2 regions of the Pseudomonas sp. LBUM1652 genome follow, and region 1 is predicted to be linked to the other one. Evidence: predicted binding sites of a transcription regulator. Region 1 holds the regulator's gene; the other holds the start of a gene.
The links. Region 1 encodes FliA, which starts transcription of late flagellar genes. Its sites were predicted from a motif close to CTAAAGTTTNNNNNNNNNNNGCCGNTAA; they were not measured.
Positions count from the first base shown of each region.

Region 2: ACA069_RS23690 (methyl-accepting chemotaxis protein) is a predicted target of FliA. The motif match lies at 1,359-1,386, and genes of this name have one in related genera.

Region 1 covers NZ_CP166804.1:1,894,745-1,899,382, reverse strand. The annotation lists gene ACA069_RS08610 (chemotaxis protein CheA) at 1-679, opposite strand, end outside; gene ACA069_RS08605 (protein phosphatase CheZ) at 734-1,522, opposite strand; gene ACA069_RS08600 (chemotaxis response regulator CheY) at 1,540-1,911, opposite strand; gene fliA (RNA polymerase sigma factor FliA) at 2,078-2,818, opposite strand; gene fleN (flagellar synthesis regulator FleN) at 2,815-3,645, opposite strand; gene flhF (flagellar biosynthesis GTPase FlhF) at 3,762-4,638, opposite strand, start outside.
Region 2 covers NZ_CP166804.1:5,266,001-5,270,638, forward strand. The annotation lists gene ACA069_RS23680 (TMEM165/GDT1 family protein) at 1-146, shown strand, start outside; gene ACA069_RS23685 (M48 family metallopeptidase) at 341-1,159, opposite strand; gene ACA069_RS23690 (methyl-accepting chemotaxis protein) at 1,422-3,563, shown strand; gene ACA069_RS23695 (SOS response-associated peptidase) at 3,579-4,202, opposite strand; gene ACA069_RS23700 (putative signal transducing protein) at 4,239-4,499, opposite strand; gene ACA069_RS23705 (CPXCG motif-containing cysteine-rich protein) at 4,509-4,638, opposite strand, start outside.

The DNA of each region.
Region 1 (4,638 bases):
CCGCAGGTTTGGCCGCTGCTGGCGTGACCGCGTCGGCTGCAAACTGACCTTTGCCGTGCAGTTGATCGAGCAACGACTCGAACTCGGCATCGGTGATTTCATCGCTGGCTGCCGCATCGGCAGTTTGCGCAGGTGCAGCAGCGGCCGGGGCCTCGGCTTCGGCCTTGACGGCGTTCAGCGAGTCCAACAGCTGTTCAAATTCGTTATCGGTGATGTCGCCAGAATCGCCCTCGACGACCAGTTCCTCGATCATCTCGGCCACTGGCGAAGCCGGGGCTTCATCCGCCGTTTGCGGCTCGGCCAGACGTGCCAGTGCAGCCAGCAGTTGCGGAGTCGCCGCGGTGATCGGGGCACGTTCACGGACTTCGCTGAACATGCTGTTCACCGCGTCCAGTGCTTCGAGGACAACGTCCATCAGTTCTGCATCAACGCGACGCTCACCCTTGCGCAGGATGTCGAACACGTTTTCGGCGATGTGACAGCACTCCACCAGCTCGTTGAGCTGAAGGAAGCCGGCGCCCCCTTTTACAGTGTGAAAACCGCGAAAAATTGCGTTGAGCAGATCTGCGTCATCCGGACGGCTTTCCAGCTCGACCAGTTGTTCGGACAGTTGCTCAAGAATCTCGCCGGCCTCAACCAGGAAATCCTGAAGGATCTCTTCATCGGCGCCGAAGCTCATTAATGGGGTGCTCCTACAGGTCTAAAAACCCAAAAAACCTAAAATTCAAAAACTCTAGAATCCAAGGCTGGATAACAAATCGTCCACATCGTCCTGACCGGACACAACGTCTTCTCGTTTATCGGCATGAATCTGCGGACCTTCACCCTGCGAGAGATGTTTTTGTGGATCTTTTTCTGCAAGCATCGCCGCACGGTCATGTTCGATGCCCGCAAAGCGGTCCACCTGACTGGCCATGAGGACGAGTTTGAGCAAATTGCTTTCGACTTCGGTGACCAGTTGGGTCACACGCTTGATCACTTGACCGGTAAGGTCCTGATAATCCTGAGCCAGCAGGATGTCGTTCAGATTGCTCGACACCGCACGGTTGTCCGTGCTGCTGCGCGACAGAAAACCGTCGACCCGGCGCGCCAGTTCGCGGAACTCTTCAGCCCCGACTTCACGACGCATGAAACGCCCCCAATCGGTACTCAAGGCCTGGGCTTCTTCAGCCAGACCATTGACCACCGGCGTGGCGCTTTCCACCAGATCCATGGTGCGGTTGGCCGCGGCTTCTGTCAGCTTGACCACATAGCCCAGGCGTTCGGTGGCGTCGGTGATTTGCGACACTTCCTCGGCCTGCGGCATGTGCGGATCGATCTGGAAGTTGACGATCGCACTGTGCAGTTCGCGTGTGAGCTTGCCCACTTCCTGATACAGGCCGCGGTCACGGGTCTGATTGAGCTCATGGATCAGTTGCACAGCGTCGCCGAACCTGCCTTTTTCAAGGCTCTCGACCAGTTCGACCGCGTGTTTTTTCAGGGTCGATTCGAAATCGCCCTGTGAAGATTCGTTATGCTCCATAGCTCCCCCGCGCGTCATCAGCCGATGCGTTCGAAAATCTTCTCGATTTTGTCTTTCAACGCCTGAGCCGTGAAAGGTTTGACCACGTAGCCGTTCACACCGGCCTGAGCGGCCTCGATGATTTGCTCGCGCTTGGCTTCAGCGGTCACCATCAGCACTGGCAGGTGCTTGAGTTTTTCATCGGCACGCACGTGACGCAGCAGATCGATACCGGTCATGCCCGGCATGTTCCAGTCCGTTACCAGAAAGTCGATGCTGCCGCTGTTGAGTACCGGAATGGCGGTGACGCCATCGTCGGCCTCTACGGTGTTGGTGAACCCAAGATCCCGCAGCAGGTTCTTGATGATCCGCCGCATCGTTGAGAAGTCATCAACGATGAGGATTTTCATGTCTTTGTTCAATTCGACCTCCAAGCAGTCTTAAACGCGCCCAGCACCTGGACGCGCCACTTCAATCAATCGGCGCAGCACTCGAAGACTGTCTGGAGCACAACAGAGCAAGACCGGTGCCGTTTATCACCGCACCAGCCTCGTTCGCAGTGTCCCCACACTGCCTTCAGCGCGCTCGCCACTCCCCCAAACGCCCCCGCAAACGGGCCGCGCACTGGCTGTGTAACTGGCTGACCCGCGATTCACTGACGCCAAGGACTTCACCGATCTCCTTGAGGTTCAGCTCTTCGTCGTAGTACAGCGCCAACACCAGTCGCTCACGCTCCGGCAAATTGGCAATCGCGTCCGCCAGCGCTGCCTGGAAGCGTTCATCTTCCAGATCGCGTGACGGCTCAAGATGAGCACTGGCGCCATCCTCGTGCAGCCCTTCGTGTTCGCCGTCCTGCAACAGGTCGTCGAAACTGAACAAGCGGCTGCCCAGGGTGTCATTCAAAATCCCGTAGTAATCGTCGAGACTCAATTGGAGTTCGGCCGCAACCTCGTGATCTTTAGCATCACGGCCGGTTTTAGCTTCAATTGCACGAATCGCGTCACTGACCATACGGGTGTTGCGGTGAACCGAGCGTGGCGCCCAGTCCCCTTTGCGCACTTCGTCGAGCATCGCGCCGCGGATTCGAATGCCCGCGTACGTTTCGAAACTGGCGCCTTTGCTGGCGTCATATTTGGTCGAGACTTCGAGCAGACCGATCATCCCGGCCTGGATCAGATCCTCGACCTGCACACTCGCCGGCAATCGCGCCAGCAGGTGATAGGCAATGCGTTTTACCAGTGGCGCGTAACGCTCGATCAATTCGTACTGCGCGTCACGTGCCGACTTCTTGTAGTAATTCATACCGCTGGCGGTCATAGCACAGGCCCTGCCGTTTGCTGCACGAGGCGTTCGACGAAAAACTCAAGGTGGCCGCGCGGGTTGGCAGGCAGCGGCCAGGTGTCGACCTTCTGGGCGATCGCCTTGAACGCCAGCGCGCACTTGGAACGCGGGAAGGCTTCATAGACCGCACGCTGCTTCTGCACCGCCTTGCGCACGCTTTCGTCGTAAGGCACGGCGCCGACGTATTGTAGGGCCACGTCAAGAAAGCGATCCGTGACCTTGGTCAACTTGGCGAACAGGTTGCGACCTTCTTGCGGGCTCTGGGCCATGTTGGCCAGGACGCGGAAGCGGTTCATGCCGTAATCGCGATTGAGCAACTTGATCAGGGCGTAAGCGTCAGTGATCGAGGTCGGCTCGTCGCAGACCACCAGCAACACTTCTTGCGCGGCGCGAACAAAACTGACTACCGAGTCACCAATACCCGCAGCGGTGTCGATCACCAAAACGTCGAGATTGTCGCCGATGTCACTGAAGGCCTGAATCAGACCGGCATGTTGCGCCGGGCTGAGGTGAACCATGCTCTGAGTGCCGGACGCAGCGGGCACGATGCGGATCCCGCCCGGGCCTTGCAACAAAACGTCGCGCAGCTCGCAGCGGCCTTCGATCACGTCGGCCAGCGTGCGTTTGGGCGTCAGGCCCAGCAGAACGTCGACGTTCGCCAGCCCCAGATCGGCGTCCAGCAGCATGACCCGACGGCCAAGCTCTGCCAGCGCCAGAGACAAGTTCACTGACACGTTAGTCTTGCCGACGCCACCTTTGCCGCCGGTCACCGCGATCACCTGTACGGGATGCATGCTGCCCATGTTATTTCTTTACCTTGTCTTGCATAGACGGAGGCCACATTACTGGCTGCGCGTTCACAACCGGAACAATGCGTGGCAGACCATCGATGTAGGTACAAAAACTGTTCATGAATACCTCAGCCTACCTGCTTGGTCGGGCTGTGATAGATATCAGCGAACATGTCAGCCATGGCTTCTTCGCTGGGTTCTTCCTGCATTTGCACGCTGACGGCGCGGCTGACCAGTTGATGACGGCGCGGCAGATGCAAATCATCCGGAATCCGTGGGCCATCGGTCAGGTACGCGACCGGCAATTCATGACTGATCGCCAGGCTCAACACTTCGCCAAGGCTGGCCGTTTCATCCAGTTTAGTCAGGATGCACCCGGCGAGCCCGCAACGCTTGTAACTGTGATAAGCGGCGGTTAGAACCTGTTTCTGGCTGGTGGTTGCCAAGACCAGATAATTTTTTGAACGAATGCCACGACCGGCCAGGCTTTCGAGCTGCATGCGCAGTGCCGGATCGCTGGCTTGCAGGCCGGCGGTATCGATCAGCACCACGCGTTTGCGCAGCAGCGGATCCAGCGCCTGGACCAGCGACTGGCCCGGATCGACGTGGGTTACCGGCACGTTGAGAATCCGGCCCAGGGTCTTCAGTTGTTCCTGAGCGCCGATGCGGAAACTGTCCATGCTCACCAGCGCGACGTTCTGCGCGCCGTATTTGAGCACATAGCGCGCAGCAAGCTTGGCCAGCGTGGTGGTCTTGCCCATGCCGGCAGGGCCGACCATCGCAATCACACCGCCCTCTTCCAGCGGCTCGACTTCCGGTACGGCAATCATCCGCGCCAGGTGCGCCAGCAACATGCGCCAGGCCTGACGAGGTTCTTCGATATCAGTGATCATCGCCAGCAAGTCGCGCGACAGCGGGCCGGACAGACCGATCCGTTGCAGACGGCGATACAGGTTGGCTTGCGCCGGACGGCTGCCTTGCAGCTGATTCCAGGCCAGGGTGCCG
Region 2 (4,638 bases), 3.0 Mb from region 1:
TTGCCAACGTGCCGGTGGTATTGGCGGGTAACTTTGCCGCAGACAAACTGCCGTTGACCCTGATTCGTCGCCTGGCGGCTTCGGCGTTCCTGATTCTGGCGATCGTTGCGGTGTACAAGGCGATGCAGAGCAGTGGCTGGGTTTAAACCGGCCTCCTGATCTGACACTGACCTGTGGTGAGGGGATTTATCCCCGATGGGCTGCAAAGCAGCCCCAAAACCTTTACATGCGGCATGTCTGACATTCTGAGACAGCGGGTTTTGGGGGCGCTGCGCACCCCATCGGGGATAAATCCCCTCGCCACAATGAAATCCAATCAACCACAGAAACTGCGGCAGTCTCAGGACTTCGGTGCTTTCTCGTACAGCGGCATGACTTTCGGAATCGCCGCCTGCAACGAAGCAATACGGCTGGTCGACGCCGGGTGAGTGCTCATGAACTCCGGTGGCGAACCTTCCGAGGCCTTGCTCATCTTGTTCCACAGGGTGATCGCCGCGTTCGGGTTGTATCCGGCACGGGCGGCCAGTTCCAGCCCGATCAGGTCGGCTTCGTTTTCGTTGGCACGGCTGTTAGGCAAGGTCATGCCGTAGTTGGCCACGGTGTCGGCCAGCGCCAGGCTGTCCTGACCCAAGCCAAACAAAGCACCCGCACCCTGCTTGGCCATCTCCATACCGTATGCCTTGGACATCGCTTCACGACCATGCTCGCGCAAGGCGTGGGCGATTTCATGGCCCATGACTGCGGCGATTTCATCGTCGGTCAGTTTCAGGCTGTCGATCAGCCCGGTGTAGAAAATGATCTTGCCGCCAGGGCCGCAGTTGGCGTTGAGCTCATCGCTCTTGATCAGATTGACTTCCCATTTCCACTGAGCGGCATCCGGACGGAAGTTCGGCGCCTGGGCGATCAGGCGGTTGGCAATGGCCTGAACACGCTTGGCTTCAGGGCTAGTCTTGTCCAGCACGCCTTTGCTCGATGCTTCGCCGACGGTCTTCTGATACGACTGGGCATACATCTGGTCGACCTCTTGCGAGGACAGCATGCTGAACATGTACTGCTTGCGCTCCACGCCCACGGCGCCGCCGCTGGTGGTGTTGACCGACTGACAACCGGCCAGCAACAGCGCTGCGCTCAGTGCACTTACAACCAATGTCTTGTTCATTAAAAAGCTCCCTGAAAACCTGTCGCGTATCGTAGGCGGGTAATTGTATCGGCGCCAGATACAACGGACGTGTTGCACCGACTTTCAGAAGTTTCCCACCCGCGCTGTCGTAAAAAATTCACAGCGACCGGCAAGCCCCGGCAACTACGTCGCATACCGATCCATTTGCGACATCCCCGCCTGATCACGCCTTGCACCACTCATGGCTCATTGCCCGCGGCCGATACAACAGCGCAGACGTCCTCTTGCGTGCGGAGCTCCCATGAAGTTCAAGTCGATCCAGTTTTCCGTCGCCGCTCTGGCCGGCGCCATCGTTCTCAGCGTGGTCGCCGCGCTGGTGTTATATGCGCTGTTCTCCGGCGCCCGCACCCAAGAGATGGTGCAGCAGCGCACCCAGGCCCAGTTCGAGCAAGTCATCGAACAGCGCCTGACTTCGCTGGCGCAGACCCAGGTCAGCCAGATCCAGCGCGAACTCGAAGCGCCGTTGTTGATTGCCGGAGGGCTGGTGCGGGTCAATGCCCTGCTCGGCGCGCCGGGTGCCGATGGCCAGCCGCGACTGACCGTCAGCCGTGAGCAACTGATCAGCCTGATCAAGGAAAACGTCGAAAAGAACCCGAAGATTCTGGGTACTTACATCGGCTGGGAAAAAAACGCTCTGGACCACAATGACGCAGCCTACGTCGGCACTAGCGTAGTCGGTATCGATTCGGCCAACGGGCGCTTCCTGCCATGGTGGTTCCGCAATGACGACGGCACCCTGGGCCTGGACAAACTGGTGGACGTCGACGACCAGAAAGTCCTGTCCACCGGCGTGCGTGCCAGCGAGTACTACCTGTGCTCGAAAGAGAGTAAAAAATCCTGCGTGATCGATCCGGCGCCCTACAAGGTCGGCGACAAGATCGTCATGCTCGCCTCGTTTATTGAACCGATCATGCTCAACGGCGCGTTCCAGGGCATCGTTGGCGCCGACCTGTCGGTGAACTTCATTCAGGAAATGCTCCTCGCGGCCAACCAGAAGCTGTACAGCGGCGCCGGGCAAATGGCCCTGGTCGGCAGCAACGGGCGGATCGTTGCCTACACCAAGGACCCGAGCAAATTCGGCGAGAAGGTCAGCGACATTCTCGACGCCGAGCAGATCGCCAACATGGCCAATCTCAAGCGCGGCGAAGTCACCTACTCCGTCGACAAGGACAAGGGTCGGATCGAACTGTACCTGCCGTTCGGCATCGGCCAGACCGACGCACGCTGGACGCTGATGCTGCAACTGCCGCTCGACGCGGTGATGGCCGACTTGCAGAAACTGCAGGCCGACCTCGACGCCCAGCGCAAATCCGACACCTTCGGCATGGCCATGGTCGGCCTGATCATTGCCGGCATCGGCCTGCTGGTGATCTGGCTGGTGGGCCACGGCATCGCCCGACCGCTGAAGCAAATGGTCGCCATGCTGGATGACATCGCTCAGGGCGAAGGTGATCTGACGCGTCGTTTGAGCAGTGATCGCAGCGATGAACTGGGCTCGATCGCCAAGGGCTTCAACACTTTCCTGAGCAAGTTGCAGGCGATGATCACGCAAGTGGTGACGTCGGTGCAGAGCGTCAGTGATTCTTCCGAACACACGGCCGACATCGCGATTCGCACCAACATCGGCATACAGAAACAAATGGCCGAGATCGAGCAGGTCGCCACTGCCGTGCACGAAATGACGGCTACCGCGCAGGACGTCGCGCGCAATGCGACCCAGGCTGCGCAAGCTGCCAGCCATGCCGATCAGGCCGCCAGCCAGGGCATGCAGATCGTCCGTGATACTTCGAATTCGATTGGCGTGCTAGCTGTGGAAATCGGCAAGGCTGTGGATGTAGTGCAAACACTGGCCAAGGACAGCGAAAACATCAACGCGATCCTTACCGCGATTCGCGGGATTGCCGAGCAAACCAACCTGTTGGCGCTTAACGCGGCCATCGAGGCGGCGCGCGCCGGGGAACAGGGTCGTGGCTTTGCCGTGGTCGCGGACGAAGTGCGCAATCTGGCGCAGAAGACCCAGAAAGCCACCGAAGAAATCCAGTCCATGATTCAGCAACTGCAACAAGGCACCCGCGACGTGGTGCGGGTCATGGAAGACAGCCAGAATCGCACCGACGAAAGCGTGCAGCACGCGGCAAAAGCGGCCGAGGCGCTGGAGACGATTACTCAGGCGGTATCGGTGATCAATGACATGAACACGCAGATTGCCAGTGCGGCCGAGGAGCAGAGTGCGGTCGCCGATGACATCAACCGCAACGTGATCAATATCGGACAAGTGGCCAATGAAGTGGCGGGCGGCGCGGATGAATCGAGTTCGGCGAGCGCCGACCTGACCAAATTGGCGGAGCAGCAGCGACGGTTGATCAACCAGTTCAAGGTCTGAAAAACGAAGAGCCCCTCACCCCGGAGTCAAACATTCCGGTCCATTCAGCTTCGGATCATTCACCAGATTCGCCAACACCCGCTCGCGCAACGCGGCGGGTTCACTGGCCAGCAGCGCCTGCAAGGTATGCAGCGGCGTCTCGGGATCGAGCCAGGCCGCCTGCCCCGCCTCATCCAGAATCAACGGTCGTCGCTGACTGGCCGCTGACTGAGTGATCACCGCCGTGCTCAGCCACACCTGCTCCTGCACCGGATACGCTTCCCAGATCGCCGCAAAAAACAGCGAAGAGCCCTCACCCGGCGTCAGCCAGTACGGGCGCTTGCGCTGGGTCCCGCGCCATTCATAAAAACCGTTGGCCGGCAGCAGGCAACGACGCAGACGCAAGGCTTCACGAAACATCGGCTGCTCGGCCACCGTTTCCGCCCGGGCGTGGGCCGGGGTACGCGACAGATCGGTCAGCCACGGCGGCGTCAGCCCCCAGCGCGCACGGGCCAGAGTGCGTTCGCCATCTTCACCGGCACGCAGCATCAACACCGAATCGTTGGGGGAAATGTTCCACTGCGCCAGTTGATCGGCAGGAAAACCTGGCAGCGCCGCGAAGTCGCGGTTCCAGCGAAACAGGGCATAACGTCCGCACATGGGGCAACACGACTCACAAATAAAACGAACGTCAGCCTAACAGACCAACGTACCGGGGAAGCTCTCCGGTTCATCGCCGGGTAGCGGCAGCGCGGCATTGTACGCGGTGATCAGCTCAAGGGCGTATTCGGCCTTATCATTGTCGACCGACAGCCCCAACAGGCCAAAGATCGGCAACTCGCCCGTGCCGCCGAGCAGATCCCGCCCCATCAGGTGCGCCTCGATGCCTTCGCTGGCAAGCATGCCCTTGAGCATCTCGCCTTCCATCAGGTTTTCCGGCTCGTAGATTCGCTGCATGGGCGCCCCTCATTCGTTTTCGCTAAGTACATCGAGCATCCATTCAATACCGTCAGTTTGCAGCTTGAATATGATCGGTTTACAGCATACCGGGCAGTCCTCGGTGTACTTCTGATCTCCTCCGGACAAATCCAGAACC